3 regions of the Micromonospora sp. CNZ285 genome follow, and region 1 is predicted to be linked to each of the others. Evidence: riboswitches for the same ligand, from Rfam matches in the RefSeq annotation. Region 1 holds a riboswitch; each other region holds the start of a gene.
The links. Region 1 has a riboswitch for cobalamin ahead of CLT75_RS04340 (ribonucleoside-diphosphate reductase subunit alpha). Riboswitches for the same ligand answer to the same signal wherever they lie in the genome.
Positions count from the first base shown of each region.

Region 2: linked by a shared signal. The riboswitch ahead of CLT75_RS11620 (prenyltransferase/squalene oxidase repeat-containing protein) and the one ahead of CLT75_RS04340 (ribonucleoside-diphosphate reductase subunit alpha) in region 1 are both predicted to bind cobalamin.
Region 3: linked by a shared signal. The riboswitch ahead of metE (5-methyltetrahydropteroyltriglutamate--homocysteine S-methyltransferase) and the one ahead of CLT75_RS04340 (ribonucleoside-diphosphate reductase subunit alpha) in region 1 are both predicted to bind cobalamin.

Region 1 covers NZ_SPQD01000001.1:952,290-955,554, forward strand. Annotated here, with positions in the region: gene CLT75_RS04340 (ribonucleoside-diphosphate reductase subunit alpha) at 1-1,493, opposite strand, end outside; cobalamin riboswitch at 1,610-1,824, opposite strand; gene CLT75_RS04345 (PrsW family glutamic-type intramembrane protease) at 1,945-2,757, shown strand; gene CLT75_RS04350 (LysE family translocator) at 2,867-3,265, opposite strand, start outside.
Region 2 covers NZ_SPQD01000001.1:2,567,864-2,571,128, forward strand. Annotated here, with positions in the region: gene CLT75_RS11615 (hypothetical protein) at 54-539, opposite strand; gene CLT75_RS11620 (prenyltransferase/squalene oxidase repeat-containing protein) at 575-1,618, opposite strand; cobalamin riboswitch at 1,718-1,843, opposite strand; gene CLT75_RS11625 (alkaline phosphatase PhoX) at 2,054-3,214, opposite strand.
Region 3 covers NZ_SPQD01000001.1:2,766,749-2,770,013, forward strand. Annotated here, with positions in the region: gene metE (5-methyltetrahydropteroyltriglutamate--homocysteine S-methyltransferase) at 1-1,964, opposite strand, end outside; cobalamin riboswitch at 2,082-2,301, opposite strand; gene CLT75_RS12440 (low temperature requirement protein A) at 2,915-3,265, shown strand, end outside.

The DNA of each region.
Region 1 (3,265 bases):
TAGTTGATGTCGATCACCCGGTCGAGGAACACCACGGCGGTGCGGACCGTGGCGCGCAGCCGCTCCCAGTCCACCCCGTCGGCGGTGACGTGGGCGCCGAGGTTCACCGAGCCGAGGTTGCACACCGCCGTCTCGGCGTCGTCGTTGACCTCCAGGATCTCGGTGCACAGGTTGGACAGGTGGATCACGTTGCCCGGTTCACCGGTCTGGTTGGACAGGCGGTTCGCGGCGTCCTTGAACGTCATCCAGCCGTTGCCGGTCTGCGCGAGCGTGCGCATCATCCGCCCGTACAGGTCCCGGGCCTTCACCGTGCGCACCGCGTTCTTCTCCGCCGCCCGGTACGCGGCGTCGAACGCCTCGCCGTACAGGTCGGGCAGCTCCGGGGCGTCCGACGGGTCGACGAGCGACCACTCGCCGTCGGCCTCGACCCGGCGCATGAACTCGTCCGGGATCCAGTTGGCCAGGTTGAGGTTGTGCGTACGCCGCGACTCCTCACCGGTGTTGTCCCGCAGCTCCAGGAACTCCTCCACGTCCGGGTGCCACGGCTCCAGGTAGACGCAGGCCGCGCCCTTGCGCCGGCCGCCCTGGTTGACCGCGGCCACCCCGGCGTCGAGTGTCTTGAGGAACGGCACGATGCCGTTGGACCGGCCGTTCGTGCCCCGGATCAGCGCGCCCCGGCCGCGCACCCGCGACCAGGAGATGCCAATGCCGCCGGAGAACTTCGACAGCTTCGCCACCTGGTGGTACCGCTCGTAGATCGAGTCCAGCTCGTCGCGCGGCGAGTCGACCAGGAAGCACGACGACATCTGGGTGTGCCGGGTGCCGGAGTTGAACAGCGTGGGGGAGCTGGGCAGGTAGGCCAGACTGGACATCAGCCGGTAGAAGCCGACTGCCTCGCCGGGGGTGCGGGACAGCCCGCAGGCCACCCGCAGCAGCCAGTACTGCGGCGTCTCCACCACCAGCCGCGTCTGCGGGTGCCGCAGCAGGTAACGGTCGGCCACCGTGCGCAGTCCGAAGTACTCGAACCGGAGGTCGCCGTCCGGGTCCACGGCGTCGTCGAGCTTGCGGGCGTGCCGGGCCACGAACGCGGCCGTCTCGTCGCCGATCAGGCCCAGCCCGTGCGCGTACGCGATCGACTGGCTGAAGCTCGCCACGCCCTGGCCGCGGACCTCCTTGTCCACGTACGCGGCGAGCAGCCGCGCCGCCAGCTTCGAGTACTGCGGCTCCTCGCCGATCAGCTCCGCCGCGGTCTGGATCGACAACCGGTCCAGCTCGGCGGTGGTCGCCCCGTCGTAGAGCCCGCTGATCGTCTTGGTGGCCACCCGCAGCGGGTCCACCTCGTCCAGGTCGGCGACCCAGCGCTCGACCGCCCGGACGATCTTCCCGACGTCCACCGGCTCGGTGTCGCCGTCCCGCTTGCGTACCCGCATCGCCGGCCGGCGGGCCTCGGACCCGCCGGTGGCGGACGGGGGACTCTCCTGCACGACAGTCATGACCTCTCCTCGCTGTCACCGTCTGGAGACGGCGGGAGACGCCAACGGGCGCGGCACGCGGCCGGCCCGGCTGCTGGCGTCGGTCGTCCCGCGCGACCTCCGGCCGCCGTACGCGGAGGCGTACGGCGCGCTGGCAGGTCTTCGGACTCGCGGGCCCGACCGGGGTCGCCGGTCGCCTACCGGCCGTCGCTTCCCAGGCCGGTGGCCCAGTGCTGTTGACGGCTGTCGTTCCCACTCACCGCTGCGGGGCAGTCCCGGATTCCCACCGGGTTCCCTCTTGCCTCGGCCCCGCCCCGGAGGGTTCGGCCGAACCAGCTGCGGCACCACCATATATGGCGGTGAGGGCTTCCGTGCAACACCAGATGTCGTGTCGGCGTGTCGGAATGATCTCACCGTCCACAGTGCCTACCCCCGATTCCGGCGCGACCCGGCGGGCGCGATACTCGGCGGTATGGGGAATACCGGACGCCGCTGGGCGTGGGTGGCGGTCCTGCTCGTCGGCGTCGGGCTTCACCTGCTGGTGCTGGAGACACTCGCCGGCACCGGGACCGTCACGTTCGTCCCGGCGCTGATCGTGCTCGGCGCGTGCGTCGCGCCCGCCACGTTCCTGGCCTTCGCCCAGGGCCGGCCGGCCCGCCGCCCGGTCCCCGGCTCCGTCGTCGGCGTCGCCGCGCTCCTCGGCGGCGTGGTCGGCGTGGTCGCCGCCGGCTGGCTGGAGTACGGCACGCTGCACCGCCTCGGCGTCCTGCCGATGGCGCTCGTCGGCCTGGCCGAGGAGACCGCCAAGCTGATCGTGCCGGCCGGCATCCTGCTGCTGTGGCGGCGGCATCCGTCCCCGGCGCAGGGTCTGGTGATCGGCGTGGCCTCCGGCGCCGGGTTCGCCGCGCTGGAGACCATGGGCTACGCGTTCGCCGCGTTCGTCGGGTCGGAGGGCAACCTCGGCGCGGTCGAGCGGACGCTGCTGGTACGCGGTCTCACCGCGCCCGCCGCGCACCTGGCCTGGACCGGGCTGACCGCCGCCGCGCTGTTCACGTTCGCCGCCGCGCCCGGCGGCCGGAAACTGGCGGCGTTCCTGCTCACCTTCGCCGCCGCCGTCACGCTGCATACCTGCTGGGACACGTTCGGCACCCAGCCCGCGTACGTGTTCATCGGCGCCGTGTCGCTGGGCTGGGTGCTGCTGCGCCTGCACCTGGACCGCGAGCGGCCGCCCGCGTCCGGGACGCCGGCGGAGCCGCCGCTGGAGACGGCGGAGCGCGCCCGCTGAGCCCGCCCGCCTGCCCACGTGACGCCCCCACTCCGGGACACGGCGTCATGATCATCGCCAGTTCGCCGCCGACGCCCGCACCGCGCTCCGCCACTCGCCCCGGTGCGTCTCAGCCGGCGGCCAGCCGGACGCCGAGCGCGACGAAGGCGACAGCGCAGAGCCGGTCGACGCGCCGCGACCAGCGGCTGTCGGCCCACCGCCCGGCGAACCGTCCGGCGCCCACGCCGAGCGCCAGGTCCACGGCGAGCTGCACCGCGACGAACAGCGCCCCGAGCAGCACCAGCTGCGCCGCCACCGGGCCCGCGTCGGGCCTGACGAACTGCGGCAGGAACGCCACGCTGAACAGGATCATCTTCGGGTTGAGCAGATTCGTCAGCAGCCCGCGCCGGAACGCCCGCACGGCGCACCCGCCGTCCGGCCGGTCCGCGGGTGCGCCGGGCCGGCCCGTGCCGCGCAGCGCCCGCAGGCCCAGCACGATCAGGTACGCCGCACCGGCCCACCGGATCGC
Region 2 (3,265 bases), 1.6 Mb from region 1:
GCGCGCGACGACGCCAGAGCAGCTGCCGGCACCCGGTGCGCCGCTGGTCACACCTAGGGAGCGGCGATGCTCGGCGGGGCGCCGGCGCCGAAGGACCAGCCCTCGACACTGCCCGGCGCGGGGTTGTAGCCGGTCGCCCCCGACGTGCTGTAGGACCAGGAGCCGCCGCTGGACGCATGCCAGTACGACCAGTACGCGGTGGCCGGCGGGGTGTTGACGCACGGCTCGGTCGCGGCGGTGGGCTTGCCGTTGATCCGGCAGACGAAGGCCAGGCCCCAGCGGGCCGTGCCGGTGACGGTGAAGCCGGCGGCCTGGAGCGCGGCCAGGCCGGTGGCCGGATCGCCCGGCGCACAGGCGACCTGGACGCCGCCGCCGAGCGCGGCGAAGTCGACGACCACCGTGACTCCCGAGGTGCCGGCGCAGGCGGCGGCGTGCGCCGCCCGGGGCGCGGGTTCGACTGCGGTCAGCGCGACGCCGGCCACGACGGCGGCCAGCAGGCCGGCCAACCAGCTACGGGCGGTGGAACGATGACGGAACACGGATCCTCCTGTGATCGGATGAGCGGCGAGGCGGTTCACGGGCAGGCGAGCGCCGGTGCGCCGGGGTCGGCGCCGGCGGCGGACAGACGGGCGTACCCGATCCCGGTGAGACCGAGGACGGCCTGGGCGGTGGCCCGGGGTGCGGTGGCCGGGTCGAAGCCGCCGCCGTCGAAGTCGACGGCGCCCCGGTCGGCCGGCGCCCCGGCGCAGCCGACCTGGAGCCCGGCGAGGAATGCCCGGGCCCGCGCCCAGGCCGGCGGCCGGTGGCCGTCGCGCAGGGCCTGCGCGGCGAGGCCGGTGCTGTTGGCGTTCGGCGTGCCGGCCGCGTTGGCGAAGCCGCCGTCGGCACGCTGAACGGACACCAGCCAGCGCAGCCCGGCGGCGGCGTCGGCCGGACGGTCCGCGGCGCGCAGCGCCTGCGTCACGAGCGCGGTGGCGTCCACGTCGGACGTGCAGACCGGTTGCGCGGGCAGCAGCGGGTAGCCGCCGTCCGGGCACCGGGTGCCGGCCAGCCAGGCCGCCGCCGCCGGCGGCGCCCCGGCCGCCGTACGATCCAGCGCCAGCAGCGCGAAGGACTGGCTGAACGCGTTGCTGTAGTCGCCGTACGCGGACCGGTCGCTGAACCGGCCGGCCGGCGTCTGGAGCGAGCGCAGCCGGGCGATCAGGTCCACCCCGCCGACGTCGGTGGGGTCGCCGCCGCGCACCTGCACGGCGAGGGCGAGCTTGGCGGTCGCGCCCGCGTACGCCTCGGAGACGCCGTCGCCGAGGTAGCCGTCGCGGATGTCGGGCCTGGTGACCCAGGCCAGCGCGTCGGCGCCGTGGTCGTCGGCGACGCCGGTGGCGGCGAAGGCGAACACGGCGTCGAGGGTCAGCCCCTGGTCGGGGTAGGCGACACCGTCGAAGACCGCCTCGAAGCGTTCGCCGTCGACGAGTTGCCGGGCGAGCCAGCCGCCGGCGGCCTCCGGGCGGGTGACGCCGGCGCGCTCGGGGGCGGCGACGGCCGGTGTGGTGAGGGTGAGGGCGGCGAGTACGCCGCACAGGAGCGCGAGCAGGCGGTGCCGGCTTCGGCGGACGACCATCGGAAGCGCCTTTCCGGCCCGGCGGTCGTCGAAAGCCCGGACGACCGCGGCAACGCCGCGTCGACCGGGACTCCGACCCGTGGGCCACGACGGGTGGGGAGCGGGTGCACGCGTACGACGGGTATTCGGGCTCGCCGCCGCAGAGTTTTCTCTGGGCGGCCTACCGTTGCGGGCCAGCGCCGGATTTCGACCGGTCTTCCCCCGCACGTACACGCGGTGGTTCAGTTGTCGCGACAGTCTGCTGTGGCCGGAGCGCCGATGTCAATGCGCCAGGAGCCGGCCACGTGCCGTGACGGCCGGCGGAGCCGGCGGTTTCACATCCCGGCGCCGAGACGTCGTCCCGGCGCGTGCGGGTGAGGCGCGCCGGCGAAGGACGCCCGCTCTTCACCGGGCGTCCTTCACCGTGGGGTCGCGGTCAGCGGGGCCGCGAGCCGGTCATCGGCGGAACGGCCCGGTGACGCAGTAGGTGATGCCGCCGGAGGACGAGCCGGTCGTGCCGCGTTGCGACGAGAAGTACAGCCGGTCCCCGGCCGGGGTGAACGCCGGCCCGGTGATCTCCGAACCGCTCTGTCCGGTGATCCGCAGGAAGACCGAGATCTTGTCGTCGGGCGTGATCATGCAGATCTCCATGTTCCCGCCGTCCTCGGCGACGTACAGGTCACCGGCAGTGGATCCGGTGATGTTGTCGACCCCGGTCAGCGGAGGGGTGCCCGGACTGACCAGGTTGTCGTCGTAGGCGAGCTCGTACGTGCCGGCAGCCAGGTTGACCTGCCAGACGCGGTTGTCGCCCTTCGTGGTGAACCAGACGGTGTCATCCGCGTAGTGACAGCCCTCGCCGCCGTTGAACGTCTTCGCGCCGGACACCTGCTGCCGGGTCGGGGTGGGCGAGCCGTCCGGATCGGGCACCGTGGCCCAGGTGAACGTGCCGGAGGTCGCCGTACCGGCGCGGAAGACCTGGAGGGTTCCGGCGGAGAGGTCGCCCCAGGTGGTCGGCACGAACCGGTAGAACTTGCCGTCGGTCTCGTCCTCGGTCAGGTAGACGACCCGGCGGACCGGGTCGGCCGCGGCCGCCTCGTGCTTGAACCGTCCCAGCGCGGGACGCGCCACGGCGGTCCCGCCGAGGGGGTACGTCTCGAAGACCCGGCCCAGGGACACCTCCTCGCAGGAGAGCCACGTGTTCCACGGCGTCTTCCCGCCGGCGCAGTTGTTGTTGGTGCCGGAGAGGATCCGCGACGCCCCGATCACGGCACCGCTGGAGTCGAAGACGAGGCGCGAGGCACCGCCGCCCGCCCCGGCTGACACCTCCGAGTTCGACACGTAGATCCAGCCGGTGCCGTTCGGGAACACGGCGCCACCGTCCGGAGCGTCGTGCCAGGTGTACGACGTCCCCGGCACCGTCCGACGGGATCGCGCGACGACCGAGCTGGTGAAGCCGGCCGGCAACTGGATGCCGTTGGCGTCGGCGGGCTGGAGCCCACCGTAGGGCCCCGCCGCGTTCTGCGCCGGGGCTCCGTACGCCGCCGACCACGCGGTGAACGGCAGCGCGACAGCGCCCGCACCGACGACCGCGGCCCGCAGCATTGCTCGACGATCCATGGAACCTCCTCGGTAGGTTCCCCAGATCTGACCGGGCGGAGCTTACGCACA
Region 3 (3,265 bases), 1.8 Mb from region 1:
GCGTCGAGGGCGTCGATGGCCGTGATCACCTCCCCGAACTCCGAGTAGCACAGATGGGTGTGGATCTGGGTGTCGTCGGCGACTCCGCAGGTGGCCAGGCGGAACGCCCCGACTGCCCAGTCCAGGTACGCCCTCTGGTCCGCCCCGCGCAGTGGCAGCGTCTCACGCAGCGCCGGCTCGTCGACCTGGATGACCCGGATACCGGCTGCCTCGAGATCGCGGCACTCGTCGCGCAGGGCGAGCGCGACCTGGTCCGCGGTGTCTGCCAGTGGCTGGTCGCTGCGGACGAACGACCAGGCCAGGATGGTGACCGGGCCGGTGAGCATGCCCTTGACCGGCCGGTCGGTCAGCGACTGCGCGTAGGTGGACCAGTTGACGGTCATCGGCGCCCTGCGTGCCACGTCCCCGTAGATGATGGGCGGACGCACGCATCGGGAGCCGTAGGACTGGACCCAGCCGTGTTCGGTGGCGGCGAACCCGTCCAACTGCTCGCCGAAGTACTGGACCATGTCGTTTCGTTCCGGCTCGCCGTGCACGAGCACGTCCAGGCCCAGCCGCTCCTGGAGCCGGACGACGTGCTCGACCTCGGCCCGCATGCGCCGGGTGTAGGCGGTGTCGTCGAGGCGGCCGGCCCGATGCTCGGCACGCGCGCGGCGCAGCTCGTCGGTCTGCGGGAACGATCCGATGGTCGTGGTCGGCAGGGGCGGTAGGTTCAGCCGGGCCTGCTGTGCCGCCGCTCGCTCCGGGTACGCGCCGCGCTGCCGATCCGTGGCGCGCAGTGCGGCGAGCCGGCCGCGTACGGTGTCGTCGCGCCATGTGGCGGGGGTGGGCGGCAGCGGCTCGGGCAGGGACGTGGTGCCGTTGCGCAGCGCGCGGCCGAGCCGGACGACCTCATCAACCTTCTGCCGAGCGAAGGCGAGCCGCTGACGCAGCGCCGGGTCGAGAGCGGTCTCGGCGGACAGGTCCACCGGCACGTGCAGCAGCGAGCACGAGGTGGACACGGCGACGTGGTCGGCGAGCCCGGCCACCGCGGCACCGGCCGCCACGGCGGCGCGCAGGTCGGTACGCCAGACGTTGCGCCCGTCGACCAGGCCCGCGACGATCGTCTTGCCGCGCAGCGGTCCCGCGCCGGCCAGCCGCCGCAGGTTGCCGGGCCCGGCAACCAGATCCACACCGACCGCTTCGACCGGCGTGTCGAGCAGGGCGGGCAGCGCGTCACCGAGCTCACCGAAGTAGGAGGCGACGAAGATCGCCGGCCGCTGCTCCACCGCGCACAGCCGGGTGTAGGCCTCCCGCAGCGCGTCGATCTCGGGGGCGCTCCGGTCGGCGACGTAAGCGGGTTCGTCCAGCTGCACCCATCGCACGCCCGCCGCGGCCAGGGATCGCAGGATGTCGGCGTACACGTCGACCAGGTCGGTCAACCGGTCGAACGGTTCGCCGCCCGTCTCGGTGGGCTTGGCCAGCAGCAGGAACGTGGCCGGCCCGACCAGCACCGGCCGGCTGTCGATTCCCAGCTCGCGGGCCTCGCGGTACTCGCGCAGCGCCTTGTCGGGATTCGCCGCGAAGGCGGTGTCGGAGCCGATCTCGGGAACCAGATAGTGGTAGTTGGTGTCGAACCACTTCGTCAGTTCGAGCGCCGGCTCGGCATCGACGCCCCGGGCCATCGCAAAGTAGGTGTCGAGATCGCCGAGGCCGAGACGGGCGAACCGGTGCGGGATCGCGCCGACAGCGACGGCCGTGTCCAGCACGTGATCGTAGTAGGAGAACGTGTTGGACGGGATCGCGTCCAGGCGCGCGTCGCGCAGCGTCCGCCAGACCTCCTCCCGTAGCACGGCAGAGGTCGCCGCCAACTCCTCGGCGTCGATCCGGCCCGCCCAGTAGGCCTCGACCGCCTTCTTCAACTCGCGGTGCGCGCCGATGTGGGGGTAGCCGAGCACTGTGCTCTGCCCGAATGAGGTTGTCACTGTGGTCCTTCCCTCGAGGTGCCTGGCGGCCACGGGGGAAGGGGAAGGCGGGGTACGGCTGTCGCGTACCGGCTTTCCGCCCTGGCCCTCCCGGGAGGCCGCCGACGGCGCGCACCGGCGGTACGCGCAGTGCGGGCAGGTCTTCGGACTCGCGGGCACGACCGGATCCACCCGGTCACCTACTGGCCGTCGCTTCCCAGACCTCACGGTCCAGTGCTTCGTTGACGGCTGTCGTTCCCACTCACCGCTGCGGGGCAGTCCCGGATTCGCACCGGGTTCCCTCTTACGGCGCCCCACTCGCGCGGCGGGGGGGCGCACCAGCGCCGTTGTCCATCCTATGGGGCGATGAGCCGATGTGATCGGTGTGTCCGTCCTGCGGGACAGCAAGCCGTCGCGGCAGCGGAGTGCTTGCGTGCGACGAGAGGGTGACGAGGGGCTAGAAGATGGGCCGGGTCGCGGTAGTCGTGGTCGGCGGATGCGCGCCGTCGAACCCGGTCTGAACCGCCCCGGGTGGAATGGTCGGTGCCGCCGACGAGGTAGTCGCCTCTCTCCGGCGCCGACGGCTGGCCCTGGCCCCTACCGGCGCGGCGCGGAACGCACGGACCGAGGGCTCTGCACCTGCCCGGCCGCTGGTCCGGCAGGTCGGCCAGCCGGACGGGCACCTGCCTTCGCCGTAGCGCTTATCGTACTGGGCCACCGCGCGAGCGCGGGGGCAGACGAGGCCGTACCGGCTGGCCGTACGGGATGAATCACCACGAGGGCACCTGCCTCTGCCCCGGGGGGAGTGCGGCCAGGCGTCGGCGGCGCCGTGAGTCATCGCCCCCGCCGCACGTGGCGTGGGCGATGTCGGCATCGGCGATCGCGGACCGGCCGGGCTCGTTCCACGCCGAGGTCGTCGCACGGTCGCGGATTCACCTGTCGGCGGCATGAGAGGTTGCAACAGTGGTCGGGTGACCAGCGGAGAGGATGAGGTGGCCGGAGCCGGGCTGGGCGTCCGGCGAACCCTGGTCGCGACGCACGGCGGGGTGACGCGAGCCGAGCTCTTCCTCGATCTCGTGTTTGTCTTCGCCTTCATGAACGTCGCCGGCCTCATGGCCGCGCGGTCGGCCTTCGACGCGCTGGTCCAAGGCGGGCTCGTGCTCCTGCTGCTGTGGCGCAGTTGGGCCGGGTACGCCTGGGTCGGAAACCTGGTCCGGCTCGACCGCGGGATCCTGCCAATCGTCATGTTCATGGTTGCGACCGCGCTCCTGCTGGTCGCCGTCGCGATTCCGGATGTGTTCGTCGACCGGCACGCCGGGCTC